4 regions of the Paenibacillus sp. MAHUQ-45 genome follow, and region 3 is predicted to be linked to each of the others. Evidence: predicted binding sites of a transcription regulator. Region 3 holds the regulator's gene; each other region holds the start of a gene.
The links. The regulator Rex, encoded in region 3, represses fermentation and respiration genes when NADH is low (regulators of the CRP and FNR family bind a similar motif). The targets are predictions, from matches to a motif close to TTGTGAAATATTTCACAA.
Positions count from the first base shown of each region.

Region 1: the regulator Rex is predicted to act here: its motif matches at 2,022-2,039, upstream of AC3Y23_RS12155 (formate/nitrite transporter family protein).
Region 2: the regulator Rex is predicted to act here: its motif matches at 1,835-1,852, upstream of AC3Y23_RS25480 (flavocytochrome c).
Region 4: the regulator Rex is predicted to act here: its motif matches at 2,249-2,266, upstream of nirB (nitrite reductase large subunit NirB).

Region 1 is NZ_JBYUPV010000004.1:306,484-310,001, reverse strand. Features, by position in the region: gene AC3Y23_RS12160 (MFS transporter) at 1-702, opposite strand, end outside; gene AC3Y23_RS12155 (formate/nitrite transporter family protein) at 1,095-1,922, opposite strand; gene AC3Y23_RS12150 (FAD-dependent oxidoreductase) at 2,118-3,482, opposite strand.
Region 2 is NZ_JBYUPV010000015.1:89,578-93,095, reverse strand. Features, by position in the region: gene AC3Y23_RS25485 (NAD(P)/FAD-dependent oxidoreductase) at 1-181, shown strand, start outside; gene AC3Y23_RS25480 (flavocytochrome c) at 262-1,818, opposite strand; glycine riboswitch at 2,093-2,173, shown strand; gene AC3Y23_RS25475 (amino acid permease) at 2,301-3,518, shown strand, end outside.
Region 3 is NZ_JBYUPV010000002.1:82,228-85,745, forward strand. Features, by position in the region: gene dinG (ATP-dependent DNA helicase DinG) at 1-714, shown strand, start outside; gene AC3Y23_RS04140 (redox-sensing transcriptional repressor Rex) at 953-1,606, shown strand; gene AC3Y23_RS04145 (amidohydrolase) at 1,593-2,894, shown strand; gene AC3Y23_RS04150 (cell wall elongation regulator TseB-like domain-containing protein) at 2,944-3,462, shown strand.
Region 4 is NZ_JBYUPV010000001.1:638,012-641,529, reverse strand. Features, by position in the region: gene nirB (nitrite reductase large subunit NirB) at 1-2,144, opposite strand, end outside; gene AC3Y23_RS02865 (hypothetical protein) at 2,371-3,066, opposite strand; gene ric (iron-sulfur cluster repair di-iron protein) at 3,258-3,518, opposite strand, start outside.

The sequences.
Region 1 (3,518 bases), on a different contig from region 3:
AATGGAGTTGCCGACCAGCAGGAACAGCGAAGCTACCGACATATAGAGGTAGATTCTTGTATTCCCCATCAGCAGCCAGCCAGACTGGCTGCGTTGCTGTTGTTTTTTATAATCGGCTCCCTCTGCTTCCGGTCCCGTTCCGACTCGCCGTAGATACATAAAGAAGAATACGGCGAACACGGCCGAGGTCACACCGTTCATCACAAAGCTCAGCATATAGGAGATATCGGCGAGAAAACCGCTTAAGGCCGTACCCAGCGCCACTCCTATATTATTGGCGACGTAGACTATGTTAAACAGCTCACCCCGCTGCTTGGCAAAGCGAAAGCCGATAAAGGCCTGAATCGCCGGGAGTGACAGCGAATTAAATAGCCCCACAAGTCCCATTACAATCATGAAAATCGTCCAACTCTGACTGGCTGCCGGAAGTGTGAACAACGCAAGGGCGTTCATGGCAAGCGCCCCGACGATCAGGCGGTTCACGCCAACTTTATGGTACAGGGAGCCACCCAGCAGTTGACCGGCAATCCCTCCCAGGGATTGAATCAGAATGACCAGACCGGCATCCTTCATGCTGCGGCCAAGCTCATCGAATACATACATAGTCACGAGCGGCCACATCAGCGCACTGCCTGTCGCATTGATCAAGCTGGCAATCAGAAATACTTTAACTTCTTTAGGATAAGCAGATAAAAACTTCATAACTAATGTACATCCTCTATAAGATTGGTGTGGTCAATTCCATCCAGTATCCTCCCATTAGCAGTTGTAGGGCAAGCCTGTACACTACCGCTTTGTCGCAGCATTGCAATATTATATCAAAGTGAGTAGAGCCAATGGAATGACCGCTCTCTCTTGTCTTGATTGATTCTGATTCACTCCTGTATTCCTGGGGTAATGAAGTCTAAGAAACACTCCCTATTAGAATCGCCGTGCGCTTCGATTTCGTTCCCCCGAGTCGGAAGTGCGGCGAATTTTTGTTATGTCACCGTACAAAAAAACACTCCCTAGAGACGCTGACCTGTCACTTAACTTCAGGACCTGCGAACCCTAGAGAATGTCTGTTCATCAACGCAGCCCCGTGGGTCTACGCATTAAGCATGCTTCTTCGCACTCGCAACAGACATGCCGTCCACCGCTTGCACCGCCGTAGGCACCTTACGCAAGTAAGCTGCCCAATATGCTGCCGCTACAAAGATAGCCCCGCCTGTGAGATTTCCCAGCCAGACTGGAATAAAGTTCATGAAGTACTCATACCAGGAGTAATGCCCTTCAAAGATCGCCGCCGGAATGAGAAACATATTGGCTACAACGTGCTGGAAGCCGATGGCGACGAACGCCATGGTCGGGAACCAGATGCCGAGGATTTTGCCGCTGAAGCTATCTGCCCCGTAGGAGAGCCATACCGCCAGAGCCACGAGCCAGTTACAGCCGATACCCGATACGAAAGCCGGGAGGAATCCAGCTTCAAGCTTATGTCCCGCCATATCCACCAGTTTCTCCAAATACACTCCGTCTGACGTCAGTCCGGCGACATGTCCGAAGAAATAGGCAACAAACAAGGCCCCCGCCAAGTTACTTAGCGTGATCAGCGTCAAGTTCTTGACGACATCCTTGAATGAAATCTTCTTAGCCATAAAGGCTAGCGGCACCGCCATCATATTGCCTGTCAGCAGTTCCGCTCCTGCCAGCAGCACAAGAATCAGACCTACCGGAAAGACGGCAGCCCCGATGAAATTCGCAATGGAGCCCCATTCTTTAGGCGCGGAGGCAATTACGCGGATATCCAGCAAAAACCCGAGAGCGATAAATGCACCGCCCAGGAAGCCAAGTATAAGGACGGTACTCAGCGGATTGTGCGCCTTCTTGATTCCGTTCTCCACCGTTACTTCAGCAATTTGCTGAGGTTTGTTATAAGCCATGGTTCGTATCCCCTTTTAATACTTTAAATTTGTTCCTTTATGCCATTGTAGCGTGTCGTATAACACATTAACGTGATAATAATCACTACTGTAAAAGACAAGTGAAAATTTTCACTGACATGTCATAATTACCGTTTGGACACGCAAAAAAACCGAAGCCAGGGTAATCTGGCTCCGGTCTGAATGACAATGATTTTATACTAACGCGGGTTCTTTTACAGCCAGTGTTTGCGGCAATGCCTGCAATCCGGCAGTATTCAGGAAGTTCCACGGCTTGTTGTAGTGTGGTTGGAAGAAGAAATCAATAAAGGCCAACTGATCCACCGTCATCTTATTCTGGATGCACACTGAGATCGTATTAATCGATTGCGTCAAATCCATTTTGGACATAATCTGCGCACCCAGTATACGGCGTGTCGCACGTTCAAACACGACCTTGAGCTGCACTTGCTCGAATGTCGGCATGAACTCCGGACGATAGTTATCCAAGATCATAACGCTATCGACTTCCATACCTTCACCCTTGGCAGCTTCCTCCGTCAGTCCCGTTCCGGCAATGTTATCTTCATAGATCTTGATGCCAGATGTCCCTTGCGTACCCATGTAAGGAATCGTTTGGGCAACAAGATTACGGGCCACCAGGGTACCCATCCGTACAGCGTTAGTCGCCAGTGGAATGTAGGCATTTTTACCAGTTGGGTTATAGTGAATTGCGCAGCTGTCGCCAGCGGCGAAGACATCCGGCGCACTGGTCTCCATGTAATTATTCACAACGATCGCGCCGTTCGGCAACATCTCAACCTGACCTTTCAACAGCTCCGTATTAGGACGGAAACCGATACAGAGAATCACCAGTTCGGTCTCATGCTCCCCTTTGCTTGTGATAACCTTCGTAACCTTACCATTATCGCCGACAAAAGAGCTGACCTTCTCACCAAGCGCCAAGGTAATGCCGTGATCCTTCAGAGACTGCTCGATGGGAGCAGTGAATTCCTCGTCCAGGTATTTGCTCAAAATTCGCTCTTCCCCGTCGATCAAGGTTACTTGCTTACCGTTCATCTGGAACGCCTCTACCAGTTCTACTCCGATATATCCAGCGCCAACGACCGTAATGCGGTTTACATGCTTGGCTCTTTCAATAATAGTGTTGGAATGGTTGTAGTTCTTCGAGAGCAGAATACCGTCCAAATCCATGCCATCCAGCTGTGGAACAATCGGCCAAGATCCTGTTGTCATGATCAGTTTGTCGTAGGTATCATCAAACTCCTGTCCATTCGCGAGGTTGCGGGCCCGGAGTGTCTTGGCTTTGGTATCCACCGCGATTACTTCATGACGCATATTCGTCTTCACCCCGAGCTCAGCGAGCTTCTCTGGCGAGGAATAGAACAGTCCTTGAGGGTCTTTAACAACACCCCCTACATAAAGGGCGATCCCGCAAGACAGGAACGAAATGTTGTCGTTACGTTCGTACACCGTAATCTCGGCGTCCGGATAAAGCTGGGCGGTATTAACGATGGCTGCGGTTCCGGCATGGGTACATCCAATGACTGCTACTTTCATGATTTCTTCCTCCTCCAATTTGAAAAGCTTATATAT
Region 2 (3,518 bases), on a different contig from region 3:
CGGCCCGCACCCGGATTATCCACACAGTTACTTTATTGAAGGATACGGCGGTAATGGCACTGCCTACAGCAATATTGCAGCAGAGCTGCTAACGGATATACTTGGCGGAAAGCACAGGCCGGAACTGGAACTGTTCTCGCTGACCCGTTCATCCAGACCCTCGCCCCACAGCGTTTCATGACATATAACAACAAACGCCTGGACTGTAGTCAGCCCAAGCGTTTGTTTATTTTCCGATAAGCAAGATGAATGGATTGATGCTTAGTTCGCTTTTACAAATTCAGCAGATTTGATACCCGCCTGGCGGCCGAAAATAATGATCTCCGCCACCGAGTTCCCGCCGATCCGGTTTTGACCATGCAGACCTCCTGTCACCTCACCTGCGGCAAACAGACCTGTAATCGGATTACCCTCTTTATTTAAAACTTCTGTGTTGGTGTTGATTTTTACGCCACCCATGGTGTAATGAATCCCCGGACCGATTTTGATTGCCATGTAAGGAGCGTTGGATAAGTCGTTATCCATTCCAGTCTTTCTGCCGAATTCAGCATCCTCTTTATTTTTCACATAGCTGTTCCAGGTGTCCAGTGTTTTCTGCAGTTGATCCCCGGGCACACCCATTGCTTGCGCTAATCCCTCGATCGAATCGGCTTGGATCACGAAGCCCATCTTCTCATATTGTTCGATGGCTTTAACACGGGATTTCACACCGGAATCAAAGACCAGAAAAGCCGCGTTTTCAGGAAGTTGATTGATTGCAGCGGTAACTTTATCACGAGTACCCAAATCATTCGTGAATCGTTTACCTTCACTAGATACGAGGATGGCACCTTCTCCGCGGACGGCTTCCCCAATGAGATAGGATTTTTCTTGCTGCACTGTCGGGTGAACTTGGATTTGATCCATATCGACGGTGACGCCACCAAGCTTCTCTATCATCTTAATGCCGTCGCCGGTGCTGCCGATTTGATTGGTCGTTACATATCCTTCCAGATCGGGTCTGACTTCGGAGATCAATTCCTTGTTGGAGCCAAAACCGCCGGTTGTCACAACGACAGCCGCTGCTGTAATGCTCTTCTCGTCAGTCTGGTTGAAGATGACTTTGACACCATTGACCTTGCCGTCTTTTTCGGTAATTTCTTTGACATCAGCGTTCACAAAAAGCGGGATACCTTGCTCTTGAACATTGTTCACTAGACCTTTTACAAGGTATTGTCCTACGGCGGAGCCATCTTCAGGACGATGCGTACGCTTCTCATTCATACCGCCTGTAATGGTGATATTGCTTAATTTAATCCCGATGGAGTCGAGCCAGTCGATAGCACTTGCGGATTGGTCAACGAAGAAACGTAGCATCTCTTTATCGTTCGTATCATGACCACCCTTTAAGCTCTCTTCATAAAATAGATCATTGCTGTCGGTGATGCCTTGTTCCTTTTGGAATTTCGTTTCGGAAGCGTTCATTCCCGAAGAAGACTTGGTTGTATTTCCGCCGGCCACCGGCATTTTTTCAAAAATAACAGGGTTCATTCCTTTGGCTTTAGCTTCAAGCGCGGCAGACATTCCAGCGCCACCTGCACCGACAATAATGATATCGTACTTATCCTTCAGTTGATCGAGCGGTGTATAGCTTGCTTCCGATGCCCCTGAAACAGCTTCTATTTTTGCTTCCTTTGTCGCTTCCTTGTTATCCTGATTTTTGCTCCCGGTGCTGCTGTTATTGACGGTCTTGCTGTTATTGCCACTATTGCCGCATCCTGCGATCACGAGCATAACAGAGAGAATGAGAATAAGAGCAGCTACTGACTTCTTTTTCATTTTAAAACTTGCCCCCTTGTGCTTTTTTTCACAAATTAATCATAACGGAAAAAGGGCTGTTCAGGATAGTTTACGTAATTAAAGAAATCGTTTCGTCATTAAAGTAACATGAATGCCCTGTTATAGTTTATACTATATAGGTAGCAGGGAGACTTTTATCACTGTTCAGGTATTCACATTAAATGTAGTATGTTGGATATCAGAATAACAGCGCCGCTACACAAACATAACTTCATAATCACAAGCTATGATTGCTATGGATCACACTATAGCAGGAGCAGCTTCTGGAGAGACCGCAGGAAATCTGCGGCGCCGAAGGGTTCACAATCTCAGGCAAAAGGACAGAAGAGTACTGAATATGTATTTGTCATGCTGATTATCATTAGCAGGGCAAAGATTATTTAATATTCTTAGGACCTAGAGATTGGATGACATCCAATCTCTTTTTTATTGGCATTATATTGATTAAGGGGGACAAAAGTATGGCACAAACAGAATTAAAGAGAGAGTTAGCTAACCGGCATGTTCAGCTCATCGCCATTGGCGGCACTATTGGGACAGGACTATTCCTGGGATCGGGCAAAGCGATTCAACAGGCAGGCCCTTCCATCATGATCACGTATTTAATCGTGGGAATTGCTGTGTTTTTTGTGATGAGAGCACTGGGAGAACTTCTATTGTCTAAGGCTGGCTATCAATCGTTTACGGATATTGCCGAAGATTATCTCGGCCCTCGAGCAGCCTTTATCACGGGTTGGACCTATTGGTTCTGCTGGATCATGACGGCCATGGCTGATGTTATCGCCGTTGGCATCTACGTGAACTATTGGTTTGATATCCCGCAATGGGTGCCGGCCATCATCTGTCTGATCATTTTATTAGCACTCAATCTATTAACAGTAAAAAATTTCGGGGAATTGGAGTTTTGGTTTGCTTTAATCAAAGTAATCACGATTCTCGCCTTGATCGGCATCGGTGTCATTTTGCTAATCATCGGATTCAAGACGGATTCAGGATCGGTAACTATCCGAAATCTGTGGGAGCATGGTGGATTTTTTCCAAACGGCGCCTCAGGTTTTTTATTTTCTTTTCAAATGGTTGTATTCGCTTATGTAGGCGTGGAATTAGTTGGTGTTTCGGCAGCGGAAACATCCAATCCAGAGAAAAACATTCCATCTGCTATTAATAAAATCCCTTTGCGGATATTATTTTTCTACGTTGGCGCGTTATTCGTCCTTCTGTGCATTAACCCATGGACTGAACTTAGTCCGGCAGAAAGTCCATTCGTGAAAACCTTTAGTTTAGTAGGAATACCAATCGCTGCGGGGATTATTAATTTCGTCGTATTAACCTCAGCCGCTTCCGCCTGCAACAGCGGGATGTTCTCGACAAGCCGAATTCTTTATAATTTGAGCAGGAAGAACCAGTCATCACCTCATTTTGCCAAGCTGAATAAAAATCATGTGCCAGGGAACTCGTTATTTGTTTCGACGTTAGTTATATCTGTTGGCACCCTATTAAGCAAAATTATTCCGGGCCAAGCTTTTGGAATCGTCACTACCATTAGTGCCATTTGTTTTATATGGGTTTGGGGTGTTGTTCTTGTATGCCATATCAAATACAAGAAGACTCGGCCGAACTTACAGGCTAAATCCAAGTTCAAAGCACCGTTCACACCGGCTATTAATTATGCTGTCCTG
Region 3 (3,518 bases):
GAGCAGGGACGCCTGATGACCTCTCTGCTGCCCTCGCCGTTCAAGTACCGTGAACAGGCCCTGCTGGTCATTCCGCGCGACTTCCCGAGCGTTAAGGGCAGCATAGGCGATGCACGCTTTGTGGACACGCTGGTGCAATCTCTCGCGGAGGCAGCGGTGACCACACGCGGACGAATGCTGGTGCTGTTCACCTCTTACCGCATGCTGCGCCAGGTCTATGATCCCCTGAAGGAAGCTCTGGCTTCACAGGATATCAGCGTACTGGGGCAGGGAGTGGAGGGCGGAAGCCGCAGCAAGCTGATCCGTCGATTTCAGGACAGCAGCGCTGCAGTGCTGCTTGGTACAAGCAGCTTCTGGGAAGGCGTAGACATTCCCGGCGATGCGTTAACTTGCCTGGCCATCGTCAGGCTGCCGTTTCAGCCGCCGAATCATCCGCTGGCGGAGGCCAAGGCTGAACTGCTTCAAGCGCAGAAGAAGAACCCGTTCATGAAGCTCTCCGTGCCGCAGGCGGTCATCCGCTTCAAGCAGGGCTTCGGTCGTCTCGTTCGGACGGCACAAGACCGGGGAATCGTTATTGTTTATGATACCAGGGTTATTGAGTCCTATTACGGTAAATATTTTCTGTATTCGCTGCCTGGTCCCAAGATGGAGCATATGAAGACTGAGCAGATGGTTCCCCGAATTGCAGAATGGCTGGAGGAAGGAGGCATTTAATGCCTCTTTCATTCAGTCTATAATGCGTTATTTTTCAACAATCGGATTAATCTATATTTACCATCATTCGGAAAATATAGGGCGAGAAAATGCTGTTCGTTGGGGAGACCAGGTTATTTTCCATTGGTTCAAGAAGGATGGTATAAGGGATGAATGGACTTGCGCCCTAAAGCCCTAACTTCATAGCGCCTCATCTTTTGTTTGAATTTTAATTTAACTTAATCTAGGAGGAGAAAACATGAAATCGGATAAAATCTCGGAGGCGGTGGTACGCAGACTTCCAGTATACCTGCGGTTCCTCAACGATCTCCAAAAACGTGAAATCTCGACAGTTTCTTCTCAAGAACTTGGTCAGAAGCTAGATCTTAACCCGGCCCAGATCCGCAAGGATCTGGCTTATTTTGGCGACTTCGGCCGTAAAGGCATCGGTTATGATGTGTCTTATCTCATTGAGAAGATCCGTCATATCCTGAAACTGGATCAGCAAATTAACGTGGCTTTGGTAGGCGCCGGTAATCTTGGACATGCTTTGTCCAACTACAATGCTTACTTGAAGGACACGATGAAAATAACCGCCATTTTTGATTCGTATGAGCCCAAGGTAGGGCAGAAAATCAACTCGCTCACGGTACAGCCGATGAAGGAACTGGGCAGCACTATTCGTGAGCAGGGCATCCGTATCGGCATTATTACCGTACCGGATACCGAAGCGCAGAATGTAGCAGATATTCTGGTGGAATCCGGGATTGAAGCGATTTTGAACTTTGCACCTGTGATTCTGAAAACACCATCCCAGATCCGAGTCCATGCAGCGGACTTTACAACGGATTTGCAAAGCCTTGCTTATTATTTGCAGGATGGAAAGGAAGAGCTTGGGCATGAGCAGCAGTAAGATTCTGATCCGTAACGGGAGATTTCTTGTGCCTGGGGCTCCTCTTTCTGTGTTGAACGGCTATATGATCATAGAGGATGATCTCATCACATACATAGGTGAAGAAGAGCCGTGTCTTGAAGAAGAGGTGCAGGTGATCGATGGTAACCGCTTGCTGTTCATGCCTGGTCTGGTGAATACCCATGGCCATGCGGCGATGTCGCTGCTGCGCGGCTATGGCGATGACCGAACTCTTCAGGTCTGGCTGCAGGAGAAAATGTGGCCGATGGAGGGCAAGTTTACCCCGGACGATATCTACTGGGGAAGCTCGCTGGCTATCTTGGAAATGATGAAGGGTGGCACGACGACCTTTCTTGACATGTATGACAAAATGGATCGGGTGGCTGAGATCACGCAGCAGTCCGGCATGCGCGGGGTGCTGACACGAGGGGTTATCGGCTTATGTCCGCCAGAGGTACAGGATGCGAAGCTGGCTGATGCTGTCCAGTTCGCCCGTGATTGGAATGGCAAGGCAGACGGCAGAATTACAACGATGCTGTCGCCGCATTCCCCGTATACGTGTCCGCCGGAATTTATAGTCAAGTTCGTGCAGGCTGCCCATGACCTGGATCTACCGCTGCATACGCATATGTCGGAGACGAAGCGGGAAGTGGAGCAGAATGTTGAGGATTATGGACTGCGCCCTGTTGCACACTTGGAACAGCTGGGAATGTTCACACGACCGTCTCTGGTCGCGCATGGCGTGCATTTGAATGACGAGGAGATCGGTATTCTGGCCCGTCACCATGTCGGCGTCTCCCACAACCCTGGGAGCAACCTGAAGCTGGCCAGCGGCATTGCCCGGGTTATCGATCTGCTGAATGCAGGCGTTACTGTATCACTGGGTACGGACAGTGCAGCCAGCAACAATAATCTGGATTTGTTCGAAGAGATGCGTTTGGCAGCGCTCATTCATAAGGGCTTCAGCGGAGACCCAACAGCTGTTCCGGCTGCAGAGGCCCTGCGGATGGCAACGGAGTACGGTGCGAAATCACTCTTCCTGAATAGCGTGGGCAAGCTTGCCCCAGGCATGAAAGCAGACTTCATTGCCATTGATATCGATCAGCCGCATTTGCTGCCGCATACGGACCTGATTTCACATGCGGTATACTCAGCCAGTGCCAAAGACGTGCTCCATGTCTGGGTGAACGGACAGCAGATTGTAAAGAACGGAGAATGCCTGACGCTGGATGAAGAAGCTATTCGTCGTAAGGCGCAGGAAGCTTTTGTAGGCCTGTTGAATCGGTAGGCAAGGATCGGCAGAACCGCCGTGGAACATGTAGAAAGGAAGCTGTAACTTGAAAAAGAGGAAAAAATGGATCCTGCTAGGAGTGGCACTGTTTCTGCTCCTGCTGCTTGGCCTAAGCCAGTTCTATGCTTTTATCATGAAGGACCAATGGAAAGAACGGGATGCAGCCAAGGAGGTTGCCCTAAGTCGAGCAGGCTTAACTCAAGTAGAGAAGGCCCAGAAATCGGTCTGGGACGAAAACTCGTTGTATTGGGTGCTAACAGGGAAAAATGAGGCGGGTACCGAACTGATGGTGTGGGTCCGCTTTACAACGGACGGTAAGGTTGCTGAAGGCGACAACGTGGTATTCAGCGAAGAACTGAGCAAGGGCACATCGGAGGCAAAAATCAGGTCCATCATCAGCGCACAGCTTCCGGATATTAAAATTCAAAGGCTGATCCCGGGTGTATATAACGGGGAATACACCTGGCAGCTTTTTTATGAACAGGCAGACCGTTATTATTATCAGTTCTACCGCTTTTCTGATGGCAATCCCATCGGAGGACGCTTCAGCCTACCCAAGCGCTGAGTTTGAGCCTCCGCAAGCTTCATGATGGGAACGAGCGTGTGAGAGAGCAATGGCGT
Region 4 (3,518 bases), on a different contig from region 3:
GCAATCCGCGGCTTAATCCCGCCGTTGCCCCCGATAAAGACCTCCCAGCCACCATCATTGCCGACGATGCCGATATCCTTGGTGCAGGATTCCGCACAGTTGCGCGGACAGCCGTTGACGGCCATTTTAAATTTTGCCGGGAAGTCGAGTCGTTCGTACTTGCGCTCCATCAAAGCGCCCATGCCCATGGAATCCTGGGTGCCGAAACGGCAGAACTGCGATCCCACACAGGTCTTAACGGTACGTAGCGATTTGGCATAACCATAGCCGGAAGGCATATCGAGCTCTTCCCACACCTTGGGCAGATCTTCCTTCTTCACACCGATCAGATCGAGACGCTGTCCGCCAGTGACTTTGACCACTTTAACGTCGTACTTGAGGGAAACATCGGCGATTTTCTTCAAATCCTCTGGTGTCGTCACCCCACCGTACATCCGCGGAATTACAGTATAGGTGCCGTCCTTCTGGATGTTGGCCCCCATTCTCTCATTGACGAAACGCGATTCCTTCTCGTCCTCATACGTATCGGGATATGTCATACCCAGGTAATAGTTAATAGCCGGCCGGCACTTGGAGCAGCCTTCCTCCTGAGTCCAGCCCAGTACATGCATGACCTCTTTGCTGGTCTTCAGACCTTTCGCATGAATCTCTGCTACGATCTCATCCCGGCTTAAGGAGGTACAGCTGCAAATGCCCTGTTTGGCACTTTGCTGGAAGCTATCACCCAGTACAAATTGCAGAATCTGCTCAACTACAGGCTTGCAGCCGCCGCAGGAGCGTGTTGCACCCGTGCAAGCCTTAATCTCGTCCACAGTCGTGAAACCATTCTCGGTCACAGCGTCTACTATCGCCTTCTTGGTTACACCATTACAGCCGCAGACAATCTCTTCATCGGCCATGGACTCTACTGACAAGCCCTTTTTGGCATCACCATTTCCGCAGCAGCCAGTGCCCATAACCTCCGCATAGATATCATCCGTCATTTCCGCGCCTTGCTTCACAAGCTTCTGCAAGTTAGCCGATTCTGTCACATCTCCGAACAGGACTGCGCCGACGATAATATTGTTTTTCAGCAAAATCTTCTTGTATGTTCGTTTCCATTCATCTTTGGCAGAGATCACCGTATGTTCGGGGGTATCTATGAATTCGCCAGCAGAAAATACATCCACACCGGAGATTTTCAGCTTGGTCGACACCACGGAACCTTCATATGGCTTCGTGTCCACACCGCACAAATGCTTTGCAAGTACCATCCCCTGCTCAAACAACGGTGCGACGAGACCATAACATACGCCCCGGTGCTCCGTACACTCGCCCACAGAATACACTCCCTCTGCAGAGGTTTGCAGATAGTCATTCACAACAATTCCGCGGTTTACTTCAAGATCACTATCCTTCGCCAATTGCACGTTCGGCTTAATCCCGACAGCCATGACGACAAAATCAGCTGCTAACTCGCTGCCATCGCTGAAGCGTAGGCCACTTACCCGCTGCTCACCAGTCAGCTCTACCGTCTGCATGCCCATCGCAAATTTCACACCCTGACGCTCAAGCTCAGCTTGCAGCATTGAAGAGGCACTCCGGTCAAGCTGGCGCTCCATTAAATCTTCCATCAGATGCACGACTGTAACATCCATGCCCAGATTGACCAGACCTTTAGCCGCCTCCAAACCGAGAAGCCCCCCGCCAATCACAGCTGCTTTGTTGTACTGCTGAGCTGCTGCTAGCATAGCCTCACAATCTGCAATATCGCGGAAGCCTACTACCCCTTCCTTGTCGCTGCCCGGCACCGGTAGAATGAACGAATTCGATCCCGTTGCGATGATGGCTTTGTCGTAGGGAATCACCAATCCGCTATCTGTGTGGATCTCCCGTGACGCTGTATCGATACGCGTAGCCGTTGTTCCTGTATGCAGTGTAATCCCATTGTCCTCATACCAGTTCCAATTATTCAGGATAATGTCCTCGGTGGTCTTACTGCCTTCCAGAACATAAGAAAGCATGATACGGTTGTAATTAGGGTGAGGTTCACTACCAATTACGGTAATCTCGTACGCGCCACCAAGCTTTAAAATCTGCTCCACAGTGCCAATTCCGGCCATCCCGTTGCCGACTAATACTAACTTTTCTCTGTTTGCTGTCATAGTTAGATGCCTCCTCTATGCTTCTGCGTGCTCTCTAGATATTTCCTAATAATGAAAGTATACATTTCAAATTTAAACCGCGATGGTGATTGCAGTCACAGTAAATGTGAATGTTTTCACATTATATTCAATAATGATTCCTCCATAAAAATAAACCCTTGTTAGCACAACAGAAATAGCCAGACCCCCTATTTCTAATAGGTGATCTGGCTGTTATGTATTGTTATTATCGTAGTCCTAAGGAAATCTCCAACTCATCCATCGGCCGAAGCTTCATGTCCATTCCGTTGTCCATCAGCTTTTTGCCATTTACGCGCAAATGCCATATTTCACTGGTCAGTGACGTATGTCCTTTCACTGCCTGAATCCTCTGGTTGTCTTCTGACAGTTGAATCATTCCGCAGTTTTTCAGCAGGCTTCTGACGGAGAGATCACTTGTAAAGCTCATCACATACATATGTGTCAGGCTCTCTTGTTCACTTCCACCGTTCACGTATAGGAAGACTGATTCCGGTTCTTTGCCTCCGGCATCCGACTTTGCCATAATAACAAGACGTGCATTATCATGAACTGGGCTACTCTTCCAATTCGTATTACTGATAACCTTACCGTCCATTTGCACTTCCCATTCCATTTCTGGCCCCAGGGACACATTGGTTACAGCGAGGATCTTCATTCCGTCTTCTGCAAATACAGCAGCACCGCTGTCCTGCAGCAGTTCAAGAATCGTGATTCCCTTTCTATAAGTGCCGCTTAACAATCTTTCCGTGCTGTCAGCCAGCTCTTTGTCACCAACCATTAAGGAGAATGTCGGTCCCTCAGGACCTGTAATAACTTCTGCTTTGGTTCCTAGGACAGAGGAACATCCACCTAAAGTCATAATAATGAACAAACCTAGCAACAAACGCCCCAACCCTCTCATGGGCATTTCCGGCACCGCCCTATCTTCCCGACGACAACATCCGCTAGTAGTGTCTCAGGCTGTAATCACTTCGTATTCCGTCTCCCTTTAGGATAACCGAAGCCAGCCACGTTCTCAATGTAAAATCAGGAGATTATACCTACTGATAGTATAAAAAAGAGTCCCCGAAGGGGCTCTTTGCAGTTCTACTTCTATTGATATCTGGGAAATAAGATATTGTTCTCCAGATGAATATGTTCAAATGTCATCCCTTCTAACTCTTCCAGACGTGCATAGGTCAACCGGTACGTGGTGCACGCATGTTCCGGAGGTGTGAAATCATCAGTAATTCTGCGAATCTGCAGTAAAATATCGCCTGCAGCATCATGCTCGCCTTCCAGTTCATCCAGCGCTGCACGCAATTCTGTCAAACTAGCTTTTCCCGAATCAGCATCATATGCCAAAATCCTCGG